Regions from separate parts of the Priestia sp. RMT2NF4 genome, predicted to be linked through region 2. Evidence: riboswitches for the same ligand, from Rfam matches in the RefSeq annotation. Region 2 holds a riboswitch; each other region holds the start of a gene.
What was found. A riboswitch is a leader RNA that binds a small molecule or an ion and turns the genes downstream of it on or off. The one in region 2 is predicted to bind cobalamin.
Positions count from the first base shown of each region.

Region 1: linked by a shared signal. The riboswitch ahead of ACMX9J_RS00775 (ABC transporter substrate-binding protein) and the one ahead of ACMX9J_RS05760 (cobyric acid synthase) in region 2 are both predicted to bind cobalamin.
Region 3: linked by a shared signal. The riboswitch ahead of ACMX9J_RS25330 (sodium:proton antiporter) and the one ahead of ACMX9J_RS05760 (cobyric acid synthase) in region 2 are both predicted to bind cobalamin.

Region 1 covers NZ_JBLQZO010000001.1:162,137-172,225, reverse strand. The annotation lists gene ACMX9J_RS00825 (MerR family transcriptional regulator) at 1-303, shown strand, start outside; gene rarD (EamA family transporter RarD) at 395-1,321, opposite strand; gene ACMX9J_RS00815 (cob(I)yrinic acid a,c-diamide adenosyltransferase) at 1,465-2,034, opposite strand; gene ACMX9J_RS00810 (bifunctional adenosylcobinamide kinase/adenosylcobinamide-phosphate guanylyltransferase) at 2,031-2,456, opposite strand; gene ACMX9J_RS00805 (histidine phosphatase family protein) at 2,408-3,022, opposite strand; gene cobS (adenosylcobinamide-GDP ribazoletransferase) at 2,980-3,753, opposite strand; gene ACMX9J_RS00795 (bifunctional adenosylcobinamide kinase/adenosylcobinamide-phosphate guanylyltransferase) at 3,750-4,310, opposite strand; gene cobD (threonine-phosphate decarboxylase CobD) at 4,307-5,386, opposite strand; gene cbiB (adenosylcobinamide-phosphate synthase CbiB) at 5,361-6,347, opposite strand; gene ACMX9J_RS00780 (adenosylcobinamide amidohydrolase) at 6,352-6,960, opposite strand; gene ACMX9J_RS00775 (ABC transporter substrate-binding protein) at 7,049-8,008, opposite strand; cobalamin riboswitch at 8,267-8,400, opposite strand; gene ACMX9J_RS00770 (thioredoxin family protein) at 8,491-8,805, opposite strand; gene ACMX9J_RS00765 (YpjP family protein) at 8,994-9,596, opposite strand; gene ACMX9J_RS00760 (class I SAM-dependent methyltransferase) at 9,976-10,089, opposite strand, start outside.
Region 2 covers NZ_JBLQZO010000001.1:1,123,661-1,133,749, reverse strand. The annotation lists gene ACMX9J_RS05775 (nitroreductase family protein) at 220-867, shown strand; gene ACMX9J_RS05770 (APC family permease) at 1,291-2,862, shown strand; gene ACMX9J_RS05765 (YdcF family protein) at 2,921-3,484, opposite strand; cobalamin riboswitch at 3,632-3,812, shown strand; gene ACMX9J_RS05760 (cobyric acid synthase) at 3,904-5,430, shown strand; gene ACMX9J_RS05755 (FecCD family ABC transporter permease) at 5,636-6,694, shown strand; gene ACMX9J_RS05750 (ABC transporter ATP-binding protein) at 6,691-7,974, shown strand; gene ACMX9J_RS05745 (hypothetical protein) at 7,992-8,810, opposite strand; gene ACMX9J_RS05740 (Hsp20/alpha crystallin family protein) at 8,855-9,280, opposite strand; gene ACMX9J_RS05735 (Hsp20/alpha crystallin family protein) at 9,370-9,873, opposite strand; gene ACMX9J_RS05730 (spore germination protein) at 9,925-10,089, opposite strand, start outside.
Region 3 covers NZ_JBLQZO010000010.1:86,579-96,667, reverse strand. The annotation lists gene ACMX9J_RS25345 (ABC transporter ATP-binding protein) at 1-282, shown strand, start outside; gene ACMX9J_RS25340 (undecaprenyl-diphosphatase) at 429-1,022, shown strand; gene ACMX9J_RS25335 (organic hydroperoxide resistance protein) at 1,174-1,593, shown strand; cobalamin riboswitch at 1,699-1,882, shown strand; gene ACMX9J_RS25330 (sodium:proton antiporter) at 2,015-2,812, shown strand; gene ACMX9J_RS25325 (M20 family metallopeptidase) at 3,044-4,207, shown strand; gene ACMX9J_RS25320 (DoxX family protein) at 4,275-4,697, opposite strand; gene ACMX9J_RS25315 (type 1 glutamine amidotransferase domain-containing protein) at 5,000-5,524, shown strand; gene ACMX9J_RS25310 (hypothetical protein) at 5,657-5,812, opposite strand; gene ACMX9J_RS25305 (DinB family protein) at 6,159-6,647, shown strand; gene ACMX9J_RS25300 (lipase family protein) at 6,674-7,426, opposite strand; gene ACMX9J_RS25295 (alanine/glycine:cation symporter family protein) at 7,683-9,137, shown strand; gene ACMX9J_RS25290 (aromatic acid exporter family protein) at 9,170-10,089, opposite strand, start outside.

The DNA.
Region 1 (10,089 bases), 960 kb from region 2:
CGAGATAAAAAAGTCATGTCTATTGGGATTGTAAAAGAATTAACCGGTTTATCAGAAAGACAAATTCGCTACTATGAGAAAAGAAGCCTGCTCTTTCCGGACCGAACCAATACGGGTATCCGGAAATATTCGTTTTCAGACGTCGAACGATTAATGGATATTGCCGATCGTATAGAAGAAGGAGTTCAAACGAGTGAAATACGCACAGAACTGGCTAAAAAAGATGAAGCGAGAAAAATGAAAGAAGTAAAAAACCAAATGCTTCAAGGTCAGTTGAACGCTCATTTCAAGCGGAAGCTATAAAGTATACATACGGTGACTTTTCCGTCTCCGTTTTTATTTCTTTACAGCAGACAAAAAAGCGCATATCTAAAGATATCCGCTTTTTTGTCCGTTAAGCTGAACGCCCTTTAAAGAATTTCGGCTGATGAGAACTCATGAACTTAGTTTTAGATAAAATGAACATCACCGATCCGCCCCAAATGAACAAAAAGGCAATCATTTCCACACTAGAAAACGGTTCGTGATACACGAATACCCCTAATAAAAGCGTCATGGTAGGAGCAATGTACTGCAAAAAACCGACCATCGATAGCGGAATAAGCGGGGCTCCTTTAGCGAAATACAATAGTGGCATAGCTGTAGCAACACCGCCTCCAATTAAAAGAGCGCTCACATCAAGCGACTGAAGGGAAAAACTTGAAGATCCTTTCACTAAAAGAAAAATAAAATAAATAACTGCAATAGGTGCAACCATCATCGTTTCAATCGTTAATCCTACTTTTGCTTCTAACTGAATAGTCTTTTTTACAAGACCGTACAAACCAAAGCTAAACGCTAAGCTTAATGATACCCATGGGATATGTCCGTATGTAACTGTCATAACGATAACACCTATAGCAGCCAATCCAACAGAAGCACCTTGCCAAAAATTAAGCTTCTCTTTTAAAACGACTATGCCAAGCAAAATACTAACGAGCGGATTGATGTAGTAACCTAAACTTGTTTCAATAATATGATTATGGTTAACCGCCCAAATGTAAACGAACCAGTTGATGCTGATTAGCACTGAAGCCACAAATAAAATGACCGCTTGTTTCGTATTACGAAATAATAAACCAAGCGTCTTCTTTAAAGAACTCATTTGCTTTGTCACAAGCAAAAGTAAAAGCATAAAAACAAATGACCATATAACGCGGTGAGCAAGTATTTCATTCGCATTCACCTCGCCAAGAAGCTTCCAGTAAAGCGGAAAAAGCCCCCACATAACGTAAGCGCTGGCTGTATAAACAATACCTGCTCGTTTAGAATCTTGATTCATTTCTCAACCTCTTTTCTTTATCTCTCTGTCTCTTATCATTATAGATGCATTTACCTCTTTTTTATAGCTTTATTTTGCCTATCGAAATAGCTCAAAAAAAAAAAAAAAAAACGATCGCTTTTAGCTCGACCGTTTTTTATACATTATTTTTTAGGTTGTTTAAATACTTTGGCACTGCGAATATACTCTACGTCTTGTACGTTTTCTCGCGCGTTAGCGATTCGAGCCGCAGCAAAGAAATAATCGGATAAACGATTTAAATACTGAAGCACCGCCACATTAATTTTATGCTCACGCTGCACGCCAACAACAAGCCGTTCTGCGCGGCGTGTAATCGTCCGACAAATATGAAGCGTTGTCGCTGCAGGTGTGCCTCCAGGTAAAATAAAACGCTCAATGGCCGGCGCTTCTGACATATAGACATCAATGCGCTTTTCAAGTACTGCTATCATGTCATTCGTTACTTTGTACGGATGATCATCTTTTGCAAATGCTAAATCACTTCCACAGTCAAAAAGCTCATGCTGAATCGTAATTAGCTCTTCTTTTACATCTTTTAATGTTGCTTCATCCAGCTGATAAATCGCTTGACCTACAAAGCCATTTAGCTCATCAATCGTCCCGTATGCTTCCACTCGAATATCATCTTTATTTACTCTTCCTCCAATTAAGCTTGTCTGCCCTTTGTCCCCTGTTTTTGTGTAAATGTTCATTGTATTTCCTCCTTCAATCGATTAGCAATTCCGTACCAAATGTGATCTACTTTCTGGGCATGTGCCGCCAAATGCTGATACGCATACCCGCATTCATCTCTCCACTGCCGCTCTATTGGATCTAAAGGAACAATGCCTTTGCCGACTTCAGTTCCAATCACTATTAACTGTTCCCATACACCGCTGTCTCTCCACTTCTGTATGACCTTTTTAACAACAAGATGCGGAGCCTCCAGCTCGCTATGTATTAATTCCTTAACATAGTGCTCAAATCCTTCTAGCACAATGTAACTTTCTTCAAACTCAATGGCCGGTAAAACGGGGTCTTCATACAAACAATGCCATTTTATCGACTCACTGGCATACTGCTGCTTCACCCATTTTCTTTTGCCGGTAAATGCACCGCCGAATACGAAATGCATGCTCTTCTCTCCTTTGCCTGTTTGTATGTGCACGTTACTGAAAAACCTTCTCCATAAGAAAAAGAAACATCCCAAAGCGACGCTGTCTGTTTAAAATGGGACGCAAGTAAACGCAGTGGTCCGCCGTGTGAAACAATAGCAATGTGACGCAATTGCTGACTAGCCGCCAAATCGACCGCTTCTTCCCAAGCTTCCCAAACTCGGTTTGAAAACCCTGAGAAGCTTTCACCATTCGGAGGCGTATGTTCTGCCCAGTGATCGATCCAATTTCTATATGCCCGTATGTTTTTTAAATCTTCATACGTCTTCTCTTCCCAATCTCCAAAATGCAGCTCACGCCAACTTTCCCTTTTAATCACCTGAGATTTAGGAAAAACAATTGAACTTGTTTCTAGCGCTCTTTTTAAGTCACTGGAAATAACGAGCTCCGGCTCTAGAGAAAGCTCTTTTAATTCATTTTTCCCTTCTATACTTAAAGGCGGATCACTCCACCCTATATATTTTTTTTGTTGATTTTCAAGCGTCATGCCATGGCGAATACATGTGATAACCAAAGAATTATCCATAAAAACGTTTCTCCTCCTTCAATGGTTGCACCTATAACATCTCCTGTTACGCCACCAAACTGCGAACGATAAAACCGTATCCAGAGCCATAAAAAACCGGCAAAGAAAAAGATAATGAATTTATTGTCTATAAAAACAATGAAAATAGCAACTAAGAATAGGCTCATGACGATAAATGCATAAATAGACCATTTGGTGACTCCTTTTTGAAAATAAGCAGCAAGCCCCGTATCTTTAGCGGGCTTATCTCTCATAACTAAGAAAGCGGCTCCGATTCTTGGAAGTGTAAAGACGGTTATACATACCCAAACCGATAAAGAAGAAAGAGACGTTAATTCATAGATTGCACTAAAGCGCAGCAGAAGCAGAACAATAAGAGAAAGAATAGCAAAAGACCCAACGTGCGGATCGCTTAAAATCTGCAGTTTCTTTTCCTTTGACTGATGGGAAAAATACGCATCACTTACATCCATCCACCCGTCTACATGAAGACCACCCGTTAAAACAAGCGGCAAAAGCAAAACTAAAATACTGCTAACAATAGCAGTGATAGGTGAATAGTGAAGCAGCTGTAAAAAGCTATAAAACATTAAACCTAGTAATATGCCAATCCAAGGCAGGACAAAAAGTGAGCGTGCCGTTCTTTTTTCAGTCCATTGAACGGTTTTAGCCAGTGGTAAGATCGTAAAAAACTGAAGAGAGATTCGTAGTATGGCTATCCATTCTTTCATTTGCTTACACATTCCTTTCCTTTTTTAAAACGGGAAAGTCCCGCTTCTACACAAATAGCCACATCTGCTTTTTCTACAATATACTGATGTAATTTCCCTAACATATGCATATAGCTATATGTCGGCTCCTCTAACACGCCCGCTTCAAACAGTTCATTAGATACTAGCACGACCGTCTGAGACTGCGCAAACAGCTTATCGAGCGCTTCTATCATCTGACGAAAAACCTCTTGTTTACCTTCTTTTGTTTGCCACCTTTTTTCGGTTAAAAAAAGCTCATTGGCAAGCCAGTTTGTGACACAGTCCAAGAGTATAGTATCATCACTTCGAAGGTTTGGAAGAATTTGTTGTAAATCTACAGACTGCTCGATCGTTACCCAAGGCGTGTTCGCCGCTTGACGTTCTGCTTGATGAAGCTGGATACGTTTTTGCATTTCACTATCTGTTTGCCGGCTTGTGGCAATATAAACAGCGCGCTTTGTACAAAAAGTTTGAACCATGTTCTCCGCTGCATGTGATTTGCCGCTTCGAACCCCTCCGCTAATAAAGATGATCATATTTCATCGAGTCCTTGTTTGATTACGTTAAGTAAATAGTCATTTTCTTCTTTCGTTTTCACAGCCAAACGGATATAGCGTCCATTTAAAAATGGGAAGTTTTCAGTATGCCGAGCTACCACACCGCGGCTTGCTAAATAGATAAGCCAATCGCGCGTTTTAATAGAAGACGGAACGCTGCAAAGATAATAGTTTGTTTGAGACGGAGAAACCAAAAGCCCCCATTCTTCTAGTTGACTCAAGATCCGTTTTCGTTCTTGTTTAATATAATATACGGTTTTTTTCACAAAATCTTTTTCATCTACACATATCATCCCTACTTGCTGCGACAATCCATTTACACTCCAAGGAGGTTGTTTTTTAGACATCTTGCTAATGATTTTTTCATTTGCCAAAATATAGCCAAGGCGAAGCCCCGCAATATTAAACATCTTTGTCATCGAACGCACAACAATGAGATGTTCATAGTTTAGAATAAGAGAATCAAATGAAGGCTGATGTTCGACAAAATCAATAAATGCTTCATCAATTATTAAGTATGTACCATGATGAGCAGCAGCTTTTACTACTTTCATCCATTCCTCGTGACTATACATAACGCCCGTTGGATTATTTGGGTGACAAATCCATAGTACTTTTATATCCGGAAGAATACTCATAATCAACTCTATATCCCAGCTCCAGCCATTTTCTTCAGCTAAAGGAACGTATGTCACTTCACATCCATACGCTTTACTTGCCTGTTCGTATTCGACAAACGTCGGCTGTACAATCCCCGCTTTCTCTCCTGAAAATAAAGAAGCAATAAGGAAAAACGCTTCAGCGGCCCCATTTGTGGGCAGCACTTGGGCAGCGGAAACATGATGATGAGCTGCAAGTTTATTTTTTAGTTCTGTTACTTCAGGATCAGGGTAACTAAACGCAGCTTCCTTGAATTCGTTCCACTTTTCGTGAAGAACAAGGGGAGCCCCTAAAGGATTTGTGTTTACGCTAAAGTCTTTTAGATGCGACAAATTCTCGGCCCCTATTGCTTTTAAAAAGACATTGGGGTTAGCTCCATGTGTAGGTAATAGCACTAATAACTCCTCCTAACAAAAGATAGAATAACCACGTAGCATAGACCGTCCTTTTCATAATGAAAACAGCTTGTTCAATATGACCGGCTTGCAGGGGAATGAGTGGTTCGCCCATTTTTGCACGATTAGATTCTATGCCTTTATATGTATTAAGCCCGCCGAGTTGAATACCTAAAAGGGCAGCCACTGCACTTTCCCCGTATCCGCTATTTGGACTTGGATGCTTCTTAGCATCGCGCTTAATCAAACTCGTTACATGCCAAAGAGAATATTGGCTTTTTGCTACATTAACAGCGGTCATTACCACTGCAGTTAACCGACTTGGAATATAGTTTAATACGTCATCGGTTTTTGCACTAAAATAGCCGAACAGAAAGTAGCGGTCATTTTTATACCCAACCATTGAATCGCATGTGTTAATAGCTCGGTAAAAAAAGGCTAGGGCTCCTCCTCCTATAAATGCATAAAAAAGCGGAGCTGTAATACCATCACTTGTATTTTCAGCCACGGTCTCTACCGTCGCTCTGGCAATTTCTCCTTCTGATAAACGATCCGTATCTCGTCCCACAATCATGCTTACTTCATATCTAGCTTTCTCCATATCTCCTAGCTGAAGCGGCTTTTGCACCTTATAAGCAGCTTCGCTTAAGGAACGAGTGGATATAGTAGTCGCAATCATTACGCCCTCTACTAAAACACCTAGTATAAAATGAACTCCGTACAAAGCATGAAGGAATAAAAAAGGAATAACTCCTGCGAGCACCACCATACTTATCACAAGAAGCAATCCTTTGAATCGTTTTCCTGCGCCTTTATTTAATCTGGAATCCATCCAATAAATCCACTTGCCAAACCAGCGAACGGGATGCGGCCAATTTTCTGGGTCACCTATGATTCGGTCAATGAGTAGAGCAATCGTCATGGCTGTCAGGTGTGCAATCATCGCTTGTGCAATACTCATTTCTTCACCTCTTTTCCTTAAGTGCCTGCTCTAAGCTTATTTTTACCAGCTTGGCTACCGCTTGACCTAAAGCGGTCATAGAGCCTGCATATTCATATAATGGTCCTTGCTGAGACGCTGCAACTGAGATACTGTCCGTAGATGTTCCCGTAGCAATCGTCTTTGTAGCTGGATCTATGACACCCAGCTGTGACAGCGTTTTTGTTTTGGCTTCTGTAGCGGCAATAAAAAGCTGTAAAAACGCCGCATCCGTAAGCCTGCCTTCCACGAAAAAAAACATATTAATTGTACCGGGAGAGGAATAGAAAGGGACAGCTTCGTCAGCTGTAATATCCACTGCGTTTCCTACTCCAGCCGTTATCACGGAAGCTACTCTTACTCCGTAGCCTTCATAACAGTAAACCGCTCTTTCTTTTAACCAAACCGCTGTCATCAACCCTACGATTTGCTCATGGCGCACATTTTCTTTCATCAAATATTGCTCATACTCTAAAGAAGGAGTATCTGAATAATAGTCTTTATGAACAAATCGATTGTAAAAGGTGTCCGTTTCCATGATGCCTGTTCCTAAAACGCCTGAGCTGTATGTTTTATAAGAAGTCTCGGTTTTCATGATTAAAAGCTCAGGCCGTTCTTCAATTTTAAGATGTGAAAAGGGACCAATCCCCTTTTCAATTCGAACTGGAATATGGTCCCTCTTTTTATTTATTGTACACCTCAGGGTATACTGCTTTTGCTAAGTCCTCTAAGCCATCTACAATACGAGGTCCTAAGCGGTTGATTTTGTTTTGATCAACCTTTTCGATGTTCCCCTCTTTTACAGCAGTCATGCTGCTCCAAGCGGGACGCTTCATAATCTCATTTTTGTCTGCATCATACGTTGCGATAATAACGTCAGGGTTTAACTTAACAACTTGCTCTTCAGAAAACTTAACCCAACCCTTTTCACTAGCCGCTACGTTATCAGCACCGATCATAGTAAGCATTTCGTTCATGAACGTACCTTTTCCTGTTGTATAAATCTCAGGAGCTCCCGATACCTCTATCCATACTTTTTTACGATTTTCTTTTGAAATCGTTTTTGCTTTTTTCTCAATTGAAGCTACTTTTTCTTTCATGTCTTTAATTGTTTGATTAGCTTCTTTTGTTTTACCCGTTAATTTACCAATTTGCGTAATAGAATCATAAACCGTATCAAACGTTGTTGAATCTTTTACAACAAATACCGGAATACCCGCACTTTCAATTTGTTTAAATACTTCATCTGAAACGCCCATACTTGAAGCGTGTGCCAGCACTAAATCAGGATTTAAAGCAATAACTTTTTCTGCATTAACGTTCATATCTCCCACCTGCGCTTTTTTCTTTACGCTTTTAGGATAATCATCGTTGCTTGTGACACCGACTAATTCTTTTTCAAGGCCAAGGGCATATACAATCTCCGTATTACTTGGCATTAATGAAACAATTTTCTTAGGCTGTGTTTTCAACGTAATTTCTTTATCACGCGCGTCTTTTACCTTCACTGGAAACGCAGCTTGTGACGTTTGTTCTGTATCTTGCTTCGTTTTTTTATCACTGTTGCTTTGGCTGCCTGCACCGCATGCAGCAAGTACGATGACTAACAGCGCAATAATGGAATACGAAAGCCATTTTTTCATCTAAATACTCCCCCTATATATTGTTCATTGTGAATACGAAACCTCCACGTTAAAGAAAAAGCAAATGATCATGCAAAAAGCAGCGCTATCCCGTTTTTTCCGCTTTGACTATGTATACTGCTCGGCAGCAGCTTCAAAATAAAAAAGCTTTACTTTCAATTGAAAGCAAAGCAGGTAACGTCAAGATAAGCAGGAAAAGAATCCGTTCACTATACTTGATATGTATGTTCATTACCCTGCTTCACCCTTCCTCGAAGGTTTCACAGCTAACAATAAGGCAGGTCTCCTGACTTACGCACAAAGCGCTTACAGTGGCGGGACCGCGCTGGTTTTTCACCAGACTTCCCTTTTCACTCAATCTTTAAATTGAGACCTTATTGCTTTACGATTATTCACTTGTCCTAGTATACCCCACTCATCGAAAAATGGAAATAGCCATTCTCACAAAAAAAGCTGCGAGAATGCTCTCGCAGCTTAGGGAATTAAAGAGTTGCTAAAAATTCACGGACCGCTTCAGGCGTTTTAGCATTTGCACTGTGCAGGTGCGCAATTTTTTCACCGTTTTTATATACAAGAAGAGAAGGAATACCCATTACATTGTTTTCAGCAGAAAGTTCTTCAAACTCATCCTTGTCAATTTTAAACCATGCTTTATCTGTATTTTCGTCAACGATTTCATCAATAAACATATCCAAACGTTTGCAATCAGGACACCACGTTGTCGTAAAAATCCCAACGCTTAGTGTTTCATTCTTAATTTGTTCGCGAAATTGTTTTTCTTCCGTAAATTGTTTCATTGTGTTACCTCCAGCGTCTATTCGTTCCTTCCTACAATTCTATAGTAAGAAGTCTGACTTCATTATAAACGATTTTTTTATCGTTGTGCTAATGTTTCAGCTTATTTAGACCATAACGGTTTTAGACGTAAAAAAATGCTAGCTTAAAAAAGCTAACATTTCGAAATTGTAGAATGTTGTGTCTATTATCAGCTGAACCACTTAGGCGGCATGTTTCGGTTCCAATAAATTTTCCCTAAATCATAATGCTTTTGAAAATTATCTGCGGCCGCATGATAGTGAAAATTAAACCAGTATCCATCTTTTGGAGGATTTTCACGCCGTACATGAAACCGTATTAAGTCCTGACCGGTTTCCCGGTCATATACATGGAAAATCTTTTCACCGTAGCCAGCAGCAGGGTGCTCGCTTATCTCGAGATTCTGAATTGACTGTTCACGTTCAGTGCCAATGTCGGTCAGCACTTCTTCAATTTTAGGTAACACTGCTTGACGAAATTCATCTTCAATGACAGGACCAATTTTTGTTCCGAATTTTTCCACTGACTGTTTTTCAGCTGATTCCATTGCATACGTAACAAATGATGAAACGTCTTCATATTTTGGTTCTTCATATGGCAAATGAATATCTTCTATAACAGCTGTGACAGGAGTTGTTTCTCTTACATACCCTGCTTTATGTTGCTTGTCCGCTTTTGCATCATCAACGTATAAATATTCTGGTGGAGTGACAAGCCCAAATGTAAATACTGTAATAAATACAATTAGCATTCTTTTTATCCATCTAGGCATTCGTATCTTTCCTTTCTCATCTTTTCCCATATGGTCTTTTCATATTGTAAAATTCATTATCATAACTCACTAGGTATTGTAACATACTTATTAATTTTTTACCTATATTTGCTTATTCATTTATGCTGTCTACGGGCATTTGACGACTTTTCAGTTACCACCTTCCTTCTTCTGTTTGAGGTTGTCACACCGAGCGGAAACCTATACAAGATATTCCTTTTTTGCTGGATGCTTAAACACAAAAGTATTTTTATGTTCAAAAATATATCATACTTTTATGAACTTTAGATGAAATTCATAAAAAAACTTCCAAAACTTTTTAATTCCTAAAAGGTTTTGGAAGTCTTTTCAATGAGCGTAATTAATTTTACTTTTTTGGTTATTTTTGTATATCAATTGTCCCGTAATGAAATTTTGATGTTTTTCGTTTTTGCACAGTAAATCCATGCTCTTTAAAACGACTGCTTTTCCAATGATCTTTTAGCACGACCTT
Region 2 (10,089 bases):
AGAAAAGAAAAAGATAATAATTTTCGCTTGACAGAACAAAATAATCATTGTAAAGTAAGTTACATAAAGTAATTAAATTTCAATTAATATTTTTTTGGTTTAATATCTCGAATTAGAGATATAAGAATTCATTATATCTTGTTTATCTCCTTTTATCAGGGGGAAGGGTATAAACATGCAATTTAAGCTTAAAAAAACAAACAATTAGGAGTGTGGAAAATGGGTTTTTTAGATAAATTATTTGATAAATCAAGTGATCAACAACAGGTTGGAAAAGATTTTTATGAAGCAATTAAAAACCGACGTTCTATTTATGCAATTGATAAAAATGTAAAAATGTCAGAAGAAAAAATTGAAGAAATTATTAACTTTGCGGTGAAACATACTCCTTCAGCATTTAATTCCCAAAGCGCACGCGTAGTCGTTTTATTTGGCGAACAGCATGATAAAGTGTGGAATATTACGAGAGAAACGCTTCGTAAAATTGTTCCAGCTGAAAATTTTTCAGATACGGATCAAAAAATGAACTTATTCGGAAGCGGCTATGGAACAGTTCTTTTCTTTGAAGATCAAGAAGTAGTTGAAGGGCTGCAAAAGCAGTTCGCATCTTACAGCGAAAATTTCCCGGTTTGGTCTAACCAATCATCAGGCATGCTGCAGCATGTGATCTGGACAGCTCTTGAGCTCGAAGGCCTAGGAGCAACTTTACAGCATTACAATCCATTGATTGACGATGAAGTAAAAGCAGCTTGGAATATTCCAAGTTCATGGAAGCTGATTGCTCAAATGCCATTTGGTAATCCCGTGTCACCTGCGGGTGAAAAAGAATTTCAACCACTAAGTGAACGTGTAAAAGTATTTAAATAAGCAAAAAAAGGCACGGACAACATTATTTTAATTAAAGCAAAATCCGAACGATTCATCGTTCGGATTTTTTTATTGGTATGGCAAGCGTAGGTGTTGCGTATGTAGCTGCTTCTAGCGGTTGATTTCGTTATATCTCAGACCCTTTTTTACGGTAAATAGTTTGAATATTCTTTTATGTTTAACCTAAGAAAAATGCGGTTAAATAGGAGGAGTAGTCCTCAAATCTTCTGTGGAATTTATGCGCTATACATAAGCAATTCAACGATGTTTTACAAAAAAATAAAGTTTTTAACTTGGTTTTTTAGAGAATATTTGTTAACATATCCACTTGTGAGGTCTTAGTAAGAGGAGGATGATGTAAAGAATCCCATATCGGACGCAAGGGCGTAGATATGTGGAGTGGAAATTTTAAAGGAGGATATTATGTCTGATCAAGGAAATCAAGGAAAGTTTAAAAAATCAATATCGTTACTTGACCTAACGTTAATTGGGATGGGAGCTATTTTTGGTTCCGCCTGGTTATTTGCGGTTAGTAACGTAGCGTCAAAGGCTGGTCCAGCCGGAAGTTTTTCGTGGCTGATTGGCGGAGTCATTATTTTACTTATCGGTTTAGTGTATGCTGAACTTGGAGCAGCGCTGCCGCGTACCGGTGGAATTATCCGTTATCCGGTTTACTCACATGGTCATTTAGTGGGTTACTTAATTTCATTCATTACCATTATTGCTTACACAAGTTTGATTGCCATCGAGGTAACGGCTGTACGTCAGTATGTTGCGTTTTGGCTTCCTGGTCTAACTAAACATGGTTCTGAATCGCCTACTACAATCGGCTGGTTATTTCAGTTCGCGTTATTAACGCTATTTTTTATCATTAACTACGTAAGTGTAAAAGCATTTGCTAAGTCAAATGTTATTATATCTGTGTTCAAATATGCGGTTCCTCTTACAATTATCGTCGTGTTAGCTTATCACTTTAAATCAGCTAACTTTACAACTGGCGATTTTACTCCGTTTGGTTTTAATGGTATTCAAGCAGCCATTTCAACAGGTGGCGTTATGTTTGCTTACCTAGGACTTCACCCTATTGTTTCTGTAGCCAGTGAAGTTAAAAACCCGCAGCGTAATATTCCAATCGCGCTCATTATCTGTATTGTACTTTCAGCGATTATTTACACAGCACTGCAAGTATTGTTCATTGGTAACATTCCGGCTGATATGCTATCAGGAGGATGGGGAACAATTCAAGAGCAATTCTCTTTACCATTTAAAGATATTGCACTTATTTTAGGCCTTGGCTGGTTAGTAACGCTTGTTATTTTTGATGCTATTTTATCACCAGGCGGTAACGGGAACATCTTCATGAATACAACTTCTCGTTTAGTTTATGCTTGGTCTCGTAATGGAACACTATTTAAACGTTTCTCAAAAGTAGATAAGAAAACAGGAATTCCACGTGCGTCACTATGGCTATCGTTTGGAATGTCCGTATTCTGGACACTGCCATTTCCTTCTTGGGAAGCGCTAGTAAACGTATGTTCAGTAGCACTTATTCTGTCTTATGCGATTGCGCCAATTTCAGCTGCTGCATTCAGAGTAAATGCAAAAGACCTTAAAAAGCCTTTCAAATTAAAAGGCATGAGCGTTATTGCTCCTGTGTCATTTATCTTCTGTTCATACATCGTATATTGGTCAGGATGGACGACAATTTCTTGGCTTCTAGGATCACAGCTTCTAATGGTTGTTATCTACGTAGCATTTAAGAAATACGTACCAACTGACGTTGTAAAATTTGCACAGCAGCTTAAATCTGCTTGGTGGCTAGTTGCTTATTATATTATTATGCTTGTTATCTCTTACCTAGGCTCATTTGGTGGAGGACAAGGTGTGCTAAGCAACCCGCTTGACTTAATTTTAATTGCTCTTGTTTCAATCGGTATTTTCTACTGGGCGAAATACACGGGTTTACCAAAAGCAGTTATCGATACGGATGATTAATAAAAAACACGGCATGAATTCATGCCGTGTTTTTCGTTTGTATAGGGGTGTACTCTATTTATTTATCAAACAGCCACGTTTTTAAGATAGCAGCATACTCACGAAAGTAGGCTTGAAGTTTAATTGAATTTGGTGTCTTTGCACCTAAAGGATAAACGTCAAAACCTTGACGCTTGGCAATAATAGAGGCGCGAAATAAATGAAAATCACTGCTAACAAGCACGACTTTTTTGTGTTGAATATCAACTTTCTTTTTAGTGAAAGTGAAATTCTCAAAAGTAGAAGTTGACTGATCCTCTTTTATCATTCGATTCTTTTTAATTCCTTCTTTTCGTAGAAAACGATAGGCTGCTTCTGCTTCAGAAATTTCTTCATCGGATCCTTTTCCACCCGTTACGATAACTTTTGTTTGTTTATGAGTCTTTAAATAAGATAAAGCCGTTTTTGCTCGTTCTTTTAAACTAGGAGACATTTGATCTCCGTCTACTTTGGAACCTAAAATGAGCACATAATCTGCTTTTTGCGGAACAGGCTGATGAGCGGTTTGATACATACAAAAAGACATGATTGCTATGTAAAGAACAAGCAAACTAATAAAGATATAAATGATTTTTTTCTTCAACTACGAGCACCTTCCTAGCTATTTCATAAGATGTTTGGAAAATAATTGTTATTATAGCATACGAGACCCAAATAAGTATAAACACAGTAATATATAATAATAGAAGAAAATCGTTATTGTGAATGGTTATAAAATTCGTTACAATAAAGAATAAATGATTTTAAAAGTGCCTCTAAGGAGGATAATAGGGAAATCGGTGTAAATCCGGTGCAGCCCCCGCTACTGTAAATGTGGATGAACCTGCAAAGACCCACTAGTCAAACTAGGAAGGATGCAGAAGTAAAATGAAGCATAAGCCAGGAGACCTGCTTTTAAAAACCCCTTATTTTTCGGTGGGAGAAATAAGTCAAGACAATGTGTTAATGAGCGCATGACCAAACCTTGACTTTTACAGTTAAGGTTTTTTTATGTGATAGGGAGTGGAAAAAGTGAAAAAAGGAAAACCTCTTATGATTCAAGGAACGCACTCAGACGCTGGAAAAAGCATGATTGCTACAGCGTTTTGCCGTATTTTTAAAGAAGACGGCTATCAAACTGCACCGTTTAAATCGCAAAATATGGCGCTTAATTCATACATTACAATGGATGGAAAAGAAATTGGAAGAGCGCAAGGAATTCAAGCTGAAGCGGCTGGAGTAGAAGCAACAACCAATATGAATCCTATTTTAATTAAACCAACTCGTGATCATGAATCTCAAATTGTCGTTCATGGAAAACCGCTTCGTAATATGTTTGCTTTTCAGTATCGGCAAGAATTTTTTAATGAAGGTTTGAACGTTATCACGGAGTCTTATAAAGAGCTTGCCAATCATTATGATCGAATTGTGATTGAAGGTGCTGGAAGTCCTGCTGAAGTGAATTTGAACGATCGGGAACTGGTAAATATGCGCGTAGCAAAGATAGCCCAAGCCCCTGTTGTGTTAGTAGGAGACATTGATAAAGGAGGGGTTTTTGCGAGTCTGGTGGGTACTCTTCAATTGCTTCCAGATGAACATAAACCTAGAGTAATTGGAGTGTTAATCAATAAATTCCGAGGAGACTTAGAGCTTTTAAAACCGGGGTTGAAGTGGTTTGAAGAATACACGGGAGTTCCGGTACTAGGAGTGATTCCTTATATGCACGACGTGGAAATTGACGCTGAAGATTCGCTATCACTCAGAAATTACTCAACGCTTGTAAATCCGTTAAAAGAAATCGATATTGCGGTTATCTCGTATCCTCGCATCTCAAATTTTACAGACATTGATCCTCTAAGCTTAGAAGAAGACTGTCATGTGAGACTTGTAACCAAGCCATCACAACTAGGTACGCCTGATTTAATTGTTTTACCAGGAAGCAAAAATACGATTGAAGATGCGCAGTTTTTACAAGAAAGCGGCCTGGCTCTAGCCATTAATCAAGTCTTGAACGCAACGAACGCTCACGTTATTGGCATCTGCGGGGGATATCAAATGTTAGGCGAGACAATTACGGACCCCGATGCAGTAGAGTCCCGGATTGAATCTATTAAAGGGCTGGGTTTGCTTCCAGTGGAAACCGTTATGACAACCAGCAAAAAAACAGAAAGAGTTTCTGGATATGTTCAGTTAGAGAGTGAGAAGGTTTCGATTGAAGGCTATGAAATTCATATGGGAAAGACGGTTTCTAAAAGCATGACGAAAGCCTTTGCGGTGGTAGATGATCAAAAAGAAGGAACGGTTAAAGACAACATCATTGGCACGTATGTTCATGATGTGTTTCATAACGATGCTTTGCGCAGAGCTTTGCTTAATCAAATTCGTAAACATAAAAAATTGCCGCCTATTACGGATACATTCAACAGTCGCCTGCAAAAAGAGGAGTCTTTTTCAAAAGCAGCAGCATATGTGAGAGAAGCTATAGATATGGAAAAGCTGTATCATTTAATAGACAACTATAAAAGCCCGGAGCAAGCACAAAAAGTGTAGCTTGTAGAGGTTTTCGCTTGTTTTTTCACCGAGAACTTTAGTACGCTATTCTACGTTGCCTAGTTCAACAGTCTAGCACTCGTAACAAATAAAAGATGATTGTTTCCAATACTATGTAGGATGGAAACATGGTTTATGGACAGGAAAATGAATGGTTAATGTAATGTAAAACATCACGCCTCGTTTCCTAGAGGAGCTGAAAGTATTGATTTTTAAACGTATTTTTTTAAACAAAGCATCTATTTTATACATAGTCAGTTTATTTATTGTATGTACTTCGGTGATTATGGGAGTATTTATTGGTACAGTTTCGTTAACCGTAGGAGATACAATCAAAATTATTATTGGCCACCTTACCGGACTATCCTTATATCACGGTCCAGAAAACATGGATTTAATCATTTGGCAAATTCGTTTTCCAAGAGTACTGGTGGCATTTTTAGTAGGAGCTTCGCTTTCAATAGCAGGGGCTGCCTTTCAAGGGCTATTAAGAAACTCTCTTGCGGATCCTTACACGATCGGAGTTTCCTCAGGTGCAACCCTTGGCTCTGTCATGGCAATTTATTTTCACTGGAGTATTTTTGGTTTGTCTATCTTCACGCTGCCTGTAGTCGGCATCGTATCTGGTTTTATTACTCTTCTTTTAGTTTTTGGTATTACGAAACTCGCAAGCGGCAATTTGGCTAATGAAACCATCATCTTAGCGGGGATTATTTTATCATCCTTTATGAGCGCGCTTATTTCATTAATTGTAGCTCTTTCTCCTGAAGAAGATGTAAGGCAGGTTTTATATTGGCTAATGGGAAGCGTATCAATGAGAGGATGGTCGCATATTCAAATTTTAGGGCCGTTCTTTTTAGTCGGTACGATTATGCTGCTGTTACATGTGAAAGAGCTGAACGGCTTAGCATTTGGCGATCAATCCGCTCAATTTATGGGGATAGACGTAAAGAAGAAAAAAAGAATGATTTTAATAGGTGCATCCGTATTAACCGGGGCTGCGGTATCAGTATCTGGGGCAATTGGATTTGTTGGCTTAGTTATTCCCCACGTAGTGCGTCTCGTAGCGGGAGCTAATCATAAGCATGTACTGCCGCTTTCTATTTTAATCGGAGGAAGTTATTTGGTTTTAGCCGATTTATTAGCAAGAACGATATTAGAACCTCGTGAACTGCCGATTGGAGTCGTAACCGCCTTAATTGGTTCGCCAATTTTTACGCTGCTGCTTGTAAAAGAACGTATGCGGAAAAGAGGAATATCATGATTGAACTATATAATGTGACGGGAGGATACGATAAGCAGAAACCGACCGTTCGTGACATCACGTTCACCGTAGACAAAGGTTCTTTTGTTGCTTTACTAGGACCAAATGGAAGCGGAAAAACAACGCTTATTCGCTTAATTATGAATGTATTAACCACTCAATCAGGAGAAGTGAAGGTAGAAGGGAAGTCCGTGAAGGCTTATTCACCAAAACAACTGGCGCAAAAAGTTGCAGTCATGACGCAAGAAAATCAAATTGGATTAGAATTTACGGTTCAAGAAATTGTTTCACTTGGACGTTATCCTTATCAGGCAAAAGGTTTGTTTAGCACTGTATCAGCACAGGATGAAGAAGTGGTAGAAAGCGTGATGAAATTAACAAACGTCTGGCACTATCGAAATCATACCTTTCAATCGCTGAGCGGTGGAGAAAAACAGCGGGTTTTACTTGCTAAAGCACTGGCGCAAGAACCTGACTACTTACTTCTTGATGAACCAACGAATCACTTAGATGTAAAACATACGATGGAACTGCTTCAGCTGTTAAAAACGTTACAGCAGGAAATGAGCTTGACGGTTCTGGCCATTTTGCATGATCTCAACATTGCCTCGCTGTTTGCAGATAATGCCGTATTATTGAAAGATGGAAGAGTAGAAGAAACGGGGATGGATGCCATTTTTCAGGATGCAGCTACGTTAAAAAGAGTATATGGCGTTGATTTGCATGTATTTCACCATCCCGCTGTGAACAAGCGGCAAATTGCTTTTGTGCCCCCGTATCAATATCCAGAGACGGACTTCCATGAGTTGTATCAGTTGCAAAAGGAACCGGGCAAGCTATGTTTATCCTTTGCTCGTCCTTTGAGAACTCTTTCACTGGGTTCCAATGAAACAGGTCTAGACTGGTGTCAAGAAATTGTTCAACAGCAAAGCAGTTCTAACACGGCGTGGAAATCTGCGTCTTTATCTAGTCATGAAGTTCGCTTAAAAGACGATAAAGGTTACTCGTGGCTGACTGTACTGACACATGGACAAAAAGAGAATGAAATGAATATTGTTCTACTAACAAATACACCGCTTTCGGACGCGAACTTACTTCATGCTGCGATGAAGGTAATTGAATACCGGGCTTTCTTAGGAAAAACAGGCCGTATTGTTGTAGCATCATCTCATCATAAAGAAGAAAATCAAGAAGAAATTTCAGCGTTCTTAATGGAACGCCTACAGAAAGAATTACAACTATTTATGGAAACAAAAATGACCGACAATTGCTTTAAATAAGCAGTAGCGGTCATTTTTTATTCTTCGGAGTGATCAGGCTTTTCTGTTTCACCTCCTGAACTCATCGTTGTCTCAGTTGTATGTTCATCAATCTTTTTTTCTTTTAGCTTAACAGAGAATAAGTCTTTGACTTCTTCATCCACTTGATCAGAGTCAGCGCTGTAAGTTGTACCAATGTTTAAGTGGCCGGTCAAATCTTTAATTCCTAGCTGGCCAAAATTATTACTAAGGTCAATTTTGTCTAACAATACTTTTTCCACCATAATTTTTTCAACAACAATGGACTGCTTTGGCTGAGTTACTTCATCAATCTTTTTGTCAAGAGTTTTCACCATCTCATATAAAGCTGTATTGGACGATTCTTCCTTTAACGCAGAGAGCTGATTTTGAATGTCTTCGAAATTAGGAGCTGACTGCATAGCCGAAAGTAAATGAGCTGTTTGCTCGTGCAGTTGAGACAATGATTGAATAAGATGAGCTGATTCATGTAATTGCTGATGAAGCTCTTCTATTTTAGGAATCGCGTCGGTTAAACGCGTCACTTGATCAATAATTCCCTGCAGGTTCAGCGCTGAATCTGACGAATGAACAGGTTTTGTGAATTCAACTTCATCAGATGTCTTAGGCTCCGTTTGGCTCGGCAACTTCTTTGGCTGCTGAGGGGGTTTCTTTAGATTAGACTGTTTTTTAGTTTTCATCTTTTCGGGTAATTCTTTCCGCTTTTGATTAGAGCTTTGGTCTATGGGACTTACTTTTTTTTTGGTTGGAAGGGAAGACGGATTTATTTTGCGGACTGTTTCAATTTTAGGCGATTGTTTAAACCACTTAGAAAACATGAAATTCCCTGCCTTTCATGCTACGTATAGTTCTGCACAATAAATTACAAATCAAATTTCACGTGCAATAGACCATCTTTAAATGATGCGTGACATGGCGCTTCCCCTACAGCAGGTGGAAGGATGATTGATCGTTGAAACGTTCCTTCACGTCTTTCTTTGTGAAGAACATTTGCATCCTTCATCGTTAAAAGAGATGAACCGGATATGTGTAAAGTATTTTCATGCATGGTCAATTCGACGTCTGTTCGTTTAGCACCGGGTATTTCAATCACAACTAACAGTTGATTTGCCCATTCGTATACATCAATTAAAGGATAATCTCGATACTCATTTACAATTTGAGGAGAAGCATCTGCTTCCGTATCATTCTTTTCTTCAGGATCATCGTCAAAAATCTTTTCCCAAAATTTTGTATGGTTTTCTTCTTGTAACGTTTCTGCCCACTTTTTAAACTTTCCATGATTCATATTTGTCACCTTCTTTAAAAAAATAAAACAAGGCCTTTTGCCGCTTTCTATTTTATATGTATGCATGAAAACAGAAAAAAACGTCCACTTTAATCTAAATCGTGGACGTCTATTTGAGACATAGGAATATTAACATGTTTAGGCATCCGGATTTCCAACACCCCGGAACGATATACGGCGCGTGTACCTTTTTTGCGAACCGAACAAGGAAGCTGAATTTCTTCTTTGAAGGATTCTTCTCCATCTATTCCTTCAATCGTACACACGTATGGAGTATGATAGACTTTAATGCTTGATACAATATCGCGGTTAGGAATTTTTAACTGAACAATGCATTCGTCTAATGTATTAATGACGTTTGAATCAAATCTTCTTAGCTGTTGTCCATGACCTTCATTTCCCACATCCTGCTGTTCTTTCATCATGTCTTGGGCCTGCTTAAAGAATTCATTTCCTTGCATAAAATCCGGAAAAGAATGGGACATCGTAGAAGAAATCATTTGCTGAATATATTTATTCATGTCTTTAGATGCCATTCCTTTTGGGATATTTTCCATCATTCCTTTAAACGGAGACTTTCCAAATGGAAACATATTTACACACCTCCTTGTAATGTGCCAAGTAAAACGACAAAATCGTTAAATCTAAATTTGATTTCCAATTGGAGCTGAAGGGTTTGCAATTTGATCTTGATCGCTTACGTCAGGATCTAACACGCCCGTATTCATTTGAGAGCAAGTAGGAGAGAAGTTACCTAAAGAGAAATTTGCGCCGTTAAACTTTGAGTTCGCCGTGTGACTGTTTTGAAT
Region 3 (10,089 bases), on a different contig from region 2:
CGTTTTCAATACCAAGCGAAAAAAACGGTGATGATTAAACATGATCCTTACCCAAGCAGTCATAAAGAATATATTCAACAGTTTTTCCGTACGGTGAGTCCGGACGTGGAATACCATCACACGTACACAAAAGTGATGCTTCAAAAAGAGAGAAATATCCCTCTGATTATTCGCGAATTGATTCAATGCGGCATCGATATTTATCAAATTCACGTAGAAGAGCCTTCTTTAGAAGAAATCTTTTTGCAAAAAAACATCGTGGATCATTCGCAAGTAAGTTAATGGGCAAAAATCTGTTGGCTTACTACTCAGCCTGACTACGTTATTTATAAATACCAGTTAGGAAGCTTCTGACAAAAACATGTTCATTTTCTTCAGAAACTGATAAGATAGCTAATGACATTTAAAAATAAGAAAGGATTTCGATTATGTTATCAGCTATTAATTCAGTAGACTATACCATTTTCCATGCGGTGAATCAGTACGCCTCGCATGTGAAGTTTGTAGATTCGCTGATGGTATTCTTTGCAGATTATGCCCAGTATGTACTTATTGTTTTACTCGGCTTGTTTTTACTTATTAATAAAAACGGCAGCCGTGTTGTAGCATTTCAAGCTTTATGTGCTTGTGCCACAGGAGTCATTATCAATAAAGTGATTAGTTTATTTGCTTATCGAGATCGTCCGTTTATCTCTCACCACGTGAATCAGCTTATTGATCACGCCGCGAATTCTTCATTTCCAAGCGATCATGCTACATCTGCATTAGTTATCACTTTTACCATCTGGCTGCATTTCAAACGTTCAGGGCGCATGTGGGTTGTCATGGGTGCACTCATTGCATTTTCACGCGTATGGGTTGGCGTTCACTATCCATTCGATGTGTTAACAGGAGCCGTTTTAGGCTGCGTGCTGGCGCTGTTTATTCATTATGTTATTTTTAATACGAAACTGATGAGGGCTATTACCAACTTGTCTATTTTTCGAAAATCAGCTTATGACGAACAGTCTCAATATTATTAAGAAAAAGTCGCATATACGCGGCTTTTTTTATTGGAAAATTTTTAATGTATTTAACACTTGTTTTTTAAAATTAAATTGTGTACAATTAAATCACAGAAACGATAAATAAAAAATTTTAATAAAATTACTAAAAAAGAGGAGAGATTTATACATGAAAGCTTTATATGAAACGACAGTCGTTAACACAGGTGGAAGAACAGGAGAAGTTCATTCTTTAGATAATATCTTTAATTTAGACGTTGCAACACCTCCAGCGCTTGGTGGAGAAGCAACAACAGCAACAAACCCAGAGCAGCTATTTGCAGCTGGATACAGTGCTTGTTTCAACAGTGCGTTAGAATTTATGTTGAAAAAACATAACGTAGAAATTAAAAGCAGTGAAGTAAAAGCTACGGTTCAGCTGCTTCCAGATAAAGCTGATCAAGGAGTGAAAATTGCTGTAGCGCTTGAAGCTCATATCGAAGGCTTAGATTTAGAAACAGCTAAAAAATATGTAGACCTAGCCCACTCATACTGCCCGTATTCAAAAGCAATCAGCGGCAACGTAGACGTAACGGTAGAAGTAGTTTAATGGCTTTAAAAAGCCCTGCTAAGCATGTAAAGCTTAGCAGGGCTTTTTTATTTGAATTTTCTCTATTCATTTGTAAGGAGTACTAGTATAATGAGGAAGAAAATGAATCATTCGCACAGTTTAGGTGCTCTTACATAGCGTAAGAGGTAACAGGGAATCGAGTGCAAATCTCGAGCGGTCCAGCCACTGTAAGCAGGGAGTTTTCTATCTTATCGTCACTCAAAACGGGGAAGGCGGTAGAAAATGATGATCTCAAGCCAGGAGACCTACCTATTCTGTACACTTGACTCTTCTAGGAAAGAGGCGGTGTATCAAGGTACGCAGTGAGCAATTACTGTTTATTTTCATATGCCGACACATCCTCAATTTCTATAGAATTGAGGCTTTTTTACGTTTTATTTTAAAAAAAGGAGTGTAGGAAATGGAAGGTTTATCAGTTTTTTTACTTGTCTTTTTATTAGGAATCAGGCACGGATTAGATGCAGATCACTTAGCTTTTATTGATGGCCAGACCCGATATAATTGGCGAATGGGCAGCCGTTTTGCCCCGTGGGTCGGAACGCTGTTTTCACTAGGTCATGGAGGAATGGTGGCCGTCACGGCCGGGGTGCTGGGCGTAGTGATGAAGAATTTTACGTTTCCAGCATATTTCGATCATTTTGCATCTTGGGTATCTATCATCTCTCTCTTTCTGATTGGGACATTAAACACATATCATTTGCTTCGAACTAAAAACAAAGAAGAAGAGTTTCAGGTGAGCGGGTTAAAAGGGAAGTTTATTCCGAAAATCGCAAAAGGAACAACGAATCCTTTTTTAATTATTCTTGTAGGAGCGCTGTTTGCCCTAGCCGCTGAAACGGTCAGTCAAACGGCCGTGTGGTCTCTAGCTGTAGGGAACGCAGGCAAATATACGCCGCTTTTATTAGGACTAGTATTTATGTTTGGTATGATGCTGACAGATACAATCGATTCACTGATTGTACATAAAATGGTGAATGAATCGAGTAAGTTTGGGCAATCTGCTTCCCGCTTGATGGGCTGGGTTATTGTTATCCTCGCATACGGGGTGTCCTTCTACTTAGCATTCACTTTCTTTAATCCATGGGCCGAAGTAAACTTTGAAATGGTTGGCGTTATTTTGTTTGTTTTTTTAGTGTCTATGTTTGTTTTTGTAAGTGTGAAGTCAAAAGGGAAAAATATCAAAATAAATGTCAATTAATAAAATGAAAGCTTTAATCTGTTGAAGATTGAAGCTTTTTTGTATAAATTTGTTGAAGTTTATGGCTATTTTCGGTCGGTTATGAATAAGTTAAAGTATTATCTGTATTTTAAGGATGGAAAATTGTCTGAAAACCATTATAATTAAGGATAATTTAAGGTCGTTATGTGAAACGTAGAACATACTCATACGTACGATAAATAAAAGCAGTGAATGCACAAGCAGCAGGGGTTGTTTGGAGGAGGAATTGATTTGAGTCAGGTAATGGTAGAACAAAGCGTATTTAGTTATTTAAAAGAACATGAACAAGAGATGCTCGAAGATTTAGTTGGATTTGTGAAAAAAGAATCACCGTCCTACAGTAAAGAGTTAGTCGATCAGTGTGGAATGTATTTAACGCAGCTGTTTCAGAAGCGTTTAGGCGTAGGGTATGAAATCATAGAAGAAAAAGAAGTAGGAAACCACTTGAAATTTACGATTGGAGAAGGAGAGAAGCAGCTTTTAATTATCGGTCACTTTGACACGGTATGGGAAAAGGGAAGGCTGAGTCTAAGAACAGAAGGAAACAAGCTTTATGGTCCGGGAATTTTAGATATGAAAGGCGGCATTGTGCAATCAATATGGGCAATTAAAGCGATTCAAGAGCTCGGCTTAGAAATGGATAAAAAAATTGTGTTTTTCTGCAATTCAGATGAAGAGATTGGATCAATTTCCTCTAAAAAATATATAGAAGAAGAAGCACAAAGAAGTGAAGCAGTGCTAGTAGCAGAACCTGCGGTGGCGGGTTCAGGTGCGTTAAAAACGTCGCGTAAAGGAGCGGGGATTTTCACCGTAAAGGTGTGGGGACGAGCAGCCCACGCTGGTAATCACCACAAAGAAGGAATCAATGCTATTGAAGAGCTAGCGCGCCAAGTGATTTTTCTGCAGAGCTTAACCGATTATGAAAAAGGTACAACGGTGAACGTTGGGACATTTACCGGAGGCAGCGGTACAAATGTAGTGCCGGAATATGCAGAAGCGCACGTGGATTTACGTGTTTCTACAGAAGAAGAAGCAAAACGTATGACGGATATTATTTTGAATTTAACGCCCATTTTAAAAGGGATTAAGATTGAAGTAACAGGAGGCATGAACCGTCCTCCAATGGTTAAGTCTAAACAAACGGAAGAGTTATTTGAATGCGCTCAGTCAATTGCGGCCAAACTGGGTATGAAATTAGAAGAAGCAGCTGTTGGAGGCGGAAGTGATGGCAATTTTACAGCGGCCATTGGCATTCCCACGTTGGATGGATTAGGAGCATGCGGAAAAGGAATACATGCAGAATATGAACATATTCAAATTGATACGTTGTCCGAGCGTTCTTCTTTATTTGCGAATTTGCTGCTTCAAATATAAAAAAAGCCCGCCTCAAACGGCGGGACTAACCTGAAAGCTTATAGTGGGAGAGTATAAGCTTTCTTTTTTATTTACTGCTTTCTTCTTGAAGAGAAAAAGCAGTTTCTTTCTTTTTAAATACCACTTTATCAAGAGCAAGGAACTGGCTTCCTGCAAGAAATAGGTGAGCAGACATGGCAATTAAGGCAATATCAAACTCAAACCCGCCAACGAATCCGCTTTTAAGCTTGGCTGTAAAAATAGCGCCAAGCATAACTGCCACAAATAAAGCAGCTACGACTCTTGTTGCTAGACCAAGAATAATCAGAACCCCACCTACAAGTTCAATTGTTGCCACAATATATGCCATGAAACCAGGGATTCCTAAGCTATCGAAGAACCCTACTGTATTTTCAATTCCCCCTTGCCATTTTTGAAAGCCGTGTACTAAAAATGTAAAACCTAATACTAAACGAATAATAAGCGAACCAATTTCGACGTTTTTATTCACTTTACTTCCTCCTTTAAGTGTATTTGAAAAACACTACATTATGTAGTGTAAAAGCCCGTAAAAAGAAATGTAGCAATTAAATAAAGTCTTTCTTATTTGGATAATTTTACAACATTATGAACATCACACTACACATTGTAGTGTGATGTTTGTCCCCAGTCAAGTAAAAATATAAAATTAGACCATTTGGCATACAAAAAATTTCTGAAGGGTACTTGAAAAATCCTTTAATTATGTACAATTTAGTTCCTTATTTTCAATCTTATTCTCCAACATGCTATACTGATGGCGGAGGTGTTACGATGCGCTTAGAAAATAAAAGAGTTATTGCGCTTGTTAGTGCAGACTTTGAAGATCTAGAACTATGGTATCCAGTGATGCGTCTTCGCGAAGAAGGAGCAGAAGTACATTTAGTTGGAGAAAAAGCAAACGAAACGTACATGGGGAAATACGGTGTTCCAGCCGTATCGGACTACGCATTTAAAGATGTTGATCCAGCTGAATATGACGCTATTTTAGTACCTGGAGGCTGGGCGCCGGATAAACTGCGCCGCTACCCTGAAGTAATTGAAATGGTTCGTCATATGGATGAACAGCAAAAGCCAATCGGCCAAATCTGCCATGCAGGATGGGTATTAATCTCTGCAAAAATCTTAGATGGCCGAAACGTAACAAGTACGCCAGGAATCAAAGATGATATGGAAAATGCGGGAGCTATTTGGCATGATGAAGCAGTCGTAATCGACGGCCACATCATTTCAAGTCGCCGTCCGCCAGACCTTCCTCCTTATGCAAAAGCATTTGCTGATGTACTAGCAGAGCAATAAGAAAAAAGCCGAAACCATATTGGTTTTGGCTTTTTTATAAGATTCCCTAAAAAAAGAAATGATAAAGTAAATAAAAAATCATCATTAAAAAAGCGAGCAGATGCATCTGCTCGCTTTTGTTCGTGTTTCTTATCAGTAACTTGCTTTTTGCAAGTGTAAAAACAAAATGATTACTTTCTTTATAAAATCCATGATTACGGTTTTTGTATGTTTCGTTGTTGTTAGGGCACAATTAGCATTGATTGTGCTTGCATGGATTTCATCCATTGCCGCGGTTTGTTTTTCCACATGATCGATTAACCTAAACGACGCAAGCCCTACCTCTCTTGCATCCTTACGGCTCCGAAGCCGATCCAGTGTGAATAAGTTTTGTTCAAAGACATGTGTCGAATGCCAGTATTTTTACCTTGCATTGTACGATACATCCTTTCAAGTTACTTTCACTATGTCCAGCTCTTAAAGAAAAGCCAGAAATCTAAATATAACACTTCAGTTGATTTATGTCAAATAGAAAAAAGATTTTTTTCACGTGAAACAATTGTAGCTAAAACATGGTTATGTAAAGGGATATCCTTTTTATATAGAAGAGTTTTTTGATACGATAAGCTAGAGGAATCCTAGAGGAGGATGAACAATGAACAAAAATGAACAGTTTCGAAATGATGTATTGAACAGTGTAGAATCATTAACATATGAACAATTAAATCAGCAGCCAGCATCTAATACATGGAGCGTTATGCAAGTATTAGAACATTTATATTTGATGGAGCGCATGATTGTTTCACGTGTAAAGGATCAGTTAGAAAACGGTGTAGATCAGCCAACCGAAGATAAGCCGTTTCATTTAGCGGTAGACCGTTCTCGAAAAGTAGATGCACCGGCTCAAGTTACGCCTTCTAATGAAAAGCAGACATTAGAAGAAATGAAGAGTAAGCTGGCGGAATCAAGAGCGGCTTTAGTAGAGTTAGAAGAAACAGCCAGTGAAGAAAACCTAAAGCAAAAATCGTTTCCACATCCTGTGTTTGGGTTAATGGATTTAAAGCAATGGATTGATTTTATTGGCTATCATGAAAAGCGTCATCAAGAACAAATAGAAGAAATCAAAACAGCAATTGGCGCATAAAAAAAACAGGCATTCCGCCTGTTTTTTTATTTTTGGACCAAAATAGGATAATCCGACATCATCCATATCCCAACACTGTATGTTTGGGGATTATGGTTCCCTACGGTAGAGCCTGTTTGGATGGTAAATGAGAGTTGCAGAGGGTCTTGATCGTAATAAATTGTTTGCTTGGTGGAAGGGGAATAGAGTCGCTTCGGAGGGATTTTAGGAACCGTATCCGTCGTGTTAACAAAACAGCGGCTATTTGAAACAAGATTTGTGTATGTTTGAACGAATTGAGGATCCCCTACTCGAGGAGCTCCGTAGTTGTACATTGTAACTTCCGGAAAAGATGCGTTTGTGGCGACATCCAAGGCATGAAGAGCAGCGAGTGCGCCACCTAGGCTATGACCCGTTATATAAATGGGCTTGGTGGGAAGGGATTTATATGTTTCAAAAATTTCATCACGGCATGATTCGTAAACAGCTAAAAAACCTTCGTGGACGAGACCCGCTTGTTGATTGTATGGATAAGGGCGCTGCCGAATGCGAGCATCAGCAATCCAGTCTGCCTCAGATTGAGTTCCTCGAAAGGCAATCACAATGGCTTCATCAGATTCTAAAATAAAACCAAACCATTCTTGCACCCCTACGGCAGAAGCTTTAAACGATTTAATAAGCCGGTAGCCTTCAGGTACATCAAACGTGCCTCCCTGTGCGTATTGCTTATAAGCTAAGACGCACGCATAAAGAAGGTCTAGAGCTAAAGAACGATAAAATAAAGGCTCGATTCTCATCATTGTTTTTCACACCTTCTAATAGAAAATAACTCCTATAGCCTATGTGTTCTTGAGAAGAAAGGTGCAGATATCTCTTTTTTGAGAGCAATAATTATGGAATGTAAACGATTTCTTATTGGATGTTTTTGAGGGGTTTATAACTTTTTTTGTGTATTTTAACTAAAAAACAAGTTTTAATTTAGAGTTTTATTGTTAAAATTTATAATTTAACTTATAATTTAAAATAGTCTGAATGAAAAAATAAGGGGGTTATCGTTTGGAGCAATTTGTAACGAGTTTGAATAATGTGCTATGGAGCACGCCTGTTATTTATGGGTGTCTTGCGATTGGCCTGTTTTTCTCGATTTTAACAAGGTTTTTACAGGTACGACACTTAAAAGACATGGTTATGCTGATGTTTCAGGGTAAAAGCTCAGAAGCAGGAGTTTCTTCCTTCCAAGCACTGTCTTTAGCGCTGTCGGGACGAGTTGGAACAGGAAATATTGCTGGAGTTGCGACAGCTATCGCTTTTGGAGGTCCAGGGGCTGTATTTTGGATGTGGGCAGTTGCTTTTATTGGTGCTTCTAGTGCATTCATCGAATCAACACTGGCTCAAATTTATAAAGTTAAGCAAGATGGCCAATATCGAGGTGGTCCAGCGTACTACATTGAAAAAGGAACAGGTATGAAATGGTATGGCATTTTATTTGCCATTGCAGCCCTTGTTGCGATGAGTATCTTAATGCCGGGCGTTCAGTCCAATTCCATCGCGCTTGGCATCGACAATGCATTTGGTGTTAGTCCAACGGTTACAGCAGTAGGATTAGTTATTATTCTTGCTTTTATTATTTTTGGAGGCGTTAAGCGTATTGCAGGGGTAGCCCAATTCGTTGTACCTTTTATGGCACTTGGGTATATTATTTTAGCTCTTATTATTATTGCCATGAACATTTCGGAGTTGCCGGGAGTTATCGCTCTTATTTTTAAAAGTGCTTTTGCATTAGATTCTGCTTTTGGAGGAATCGTTGGTTTAGCTGTTTCTTGGGGAGTGAAGCGCGGCATTTATTCAAACGAAGCAGGACAAGGAACGGGGCCGCACGCAGCAGCTGCAGCAGAAGTTTCACACCCGGCGAAACAAGGTCTTGTACAAGCTTTTTCGGTTTATATTGATACACTGTTCGTTTGTTCAGCAACAGCGTTTATGATTTTATTCACAGGCATGTACAACACGGAAGGACCGGGAGGTTCATTTATTATTTCAAATTTACCGGGTGTAGAAGCAGGACCTGGATTTACACAAGCTGCTATTGAAACAGTGTTGCCGGGGTTTGGAGCTGGCTTCGTGGCAGTTGCCCTATTCTTTTTCGCGTTTACAACGATCATGGCTTATTATTACATTGCTGAAACAAATATTGCTTATCTAACTCGCGGAAAGAACGGAAAGTGGGCTATGTTTGCATTAAAACTTGTCCTGCTGGGAGCTACGTTCTACGGGTCAGTGAAACAAGCCTCATTAGCTTGGGCGTTAGGTGATGCAGGACTTGGTATTATGGTATGGCTAAATTTAATTGCTATCTTAATTTTAGCTAAGCCTGCGTTAGTTGCATTAAAAGACTATGAAGCTCAGAAAAAACAAGGGGTAGACCCCGTATTTGATCCTGTTAAGTTAGGAATTAAAAATGCGGACTACTGGGAGAAAGAATATAAGAAAGATGAGTCACAAGTTTCGTAAACAAGAAAATCCTCACATATGTGAGGATTTTTTTATGAAGAAAGTGAGACAGGCGAATTGTTTAAGTTATAGCGTTCCTTCAAACGATGAATACGGTGTAGTTCTTCAAGCAGGTGATGAATCGCAAGAAGTTCGTACAGCATGGTTGTTTCTGTTGAAAAAGGCTGATCCACTCTGTTTTCTTCCTGCTTATGTGCCCAAAACCTTTGTTTTAAAGTCAAAACAAGCGTTTGATGCTGCAAAGAGCTTTTATATTGTTCATTTTGTAAGACGTTATGAAAGGAAGTGAAAGTGTCCCAAATCACTTGATGTTTTGCACTTTGCAGCTGATGAGCGGGCAAATAAATTAAATTACCAATATGGTAGACAAGCTGCCTCATAAGAGAAAGTTTCTTATATTCATAGTGGAATTTTCTCATAGCTGTACGAGTGAAATGATGAAATTTCCATTCTTTTCGCTGATACTCACAAAGCGTCTCAATTTTTTCAATTTCAGCAGAAAGCTGCTGAAATTGAAGCTTTGTTTGTTTATGACAAGCGTGTACTTGAGAAAGTTCGCTTCCTCTTTGCTGTAAGACGCTACTCATTTGTTTTGAGAGATTTTGAATTTTCCTCGTAATAATCGGTGTATAATTAGGAGGAAGAACAATGATATTTACAAGTGAAGAAGTAAGCAGCCCAATACTAGTGGTCGCTAGGCGAATTAAAAATGATATGAAATAATGGTCGTGCACAATCGTTAGCATAGCCACTCCTGTTAGCGTTGCAACGAGTGTTCCGGCATGTAAACGCAATTTATAACAGGATATAATAGTAGAAACAGCAACAAGCATATAGGTAAGCGGCGTTACGCCTAAAAGAAATGTGTAAATCATGGCAAAAGCAGCTCCAATTGCTGAAGCAGGAAAGCGAATGAACGCTTTTTTGATAGAATCCGCAGCGGTTGGTTCAA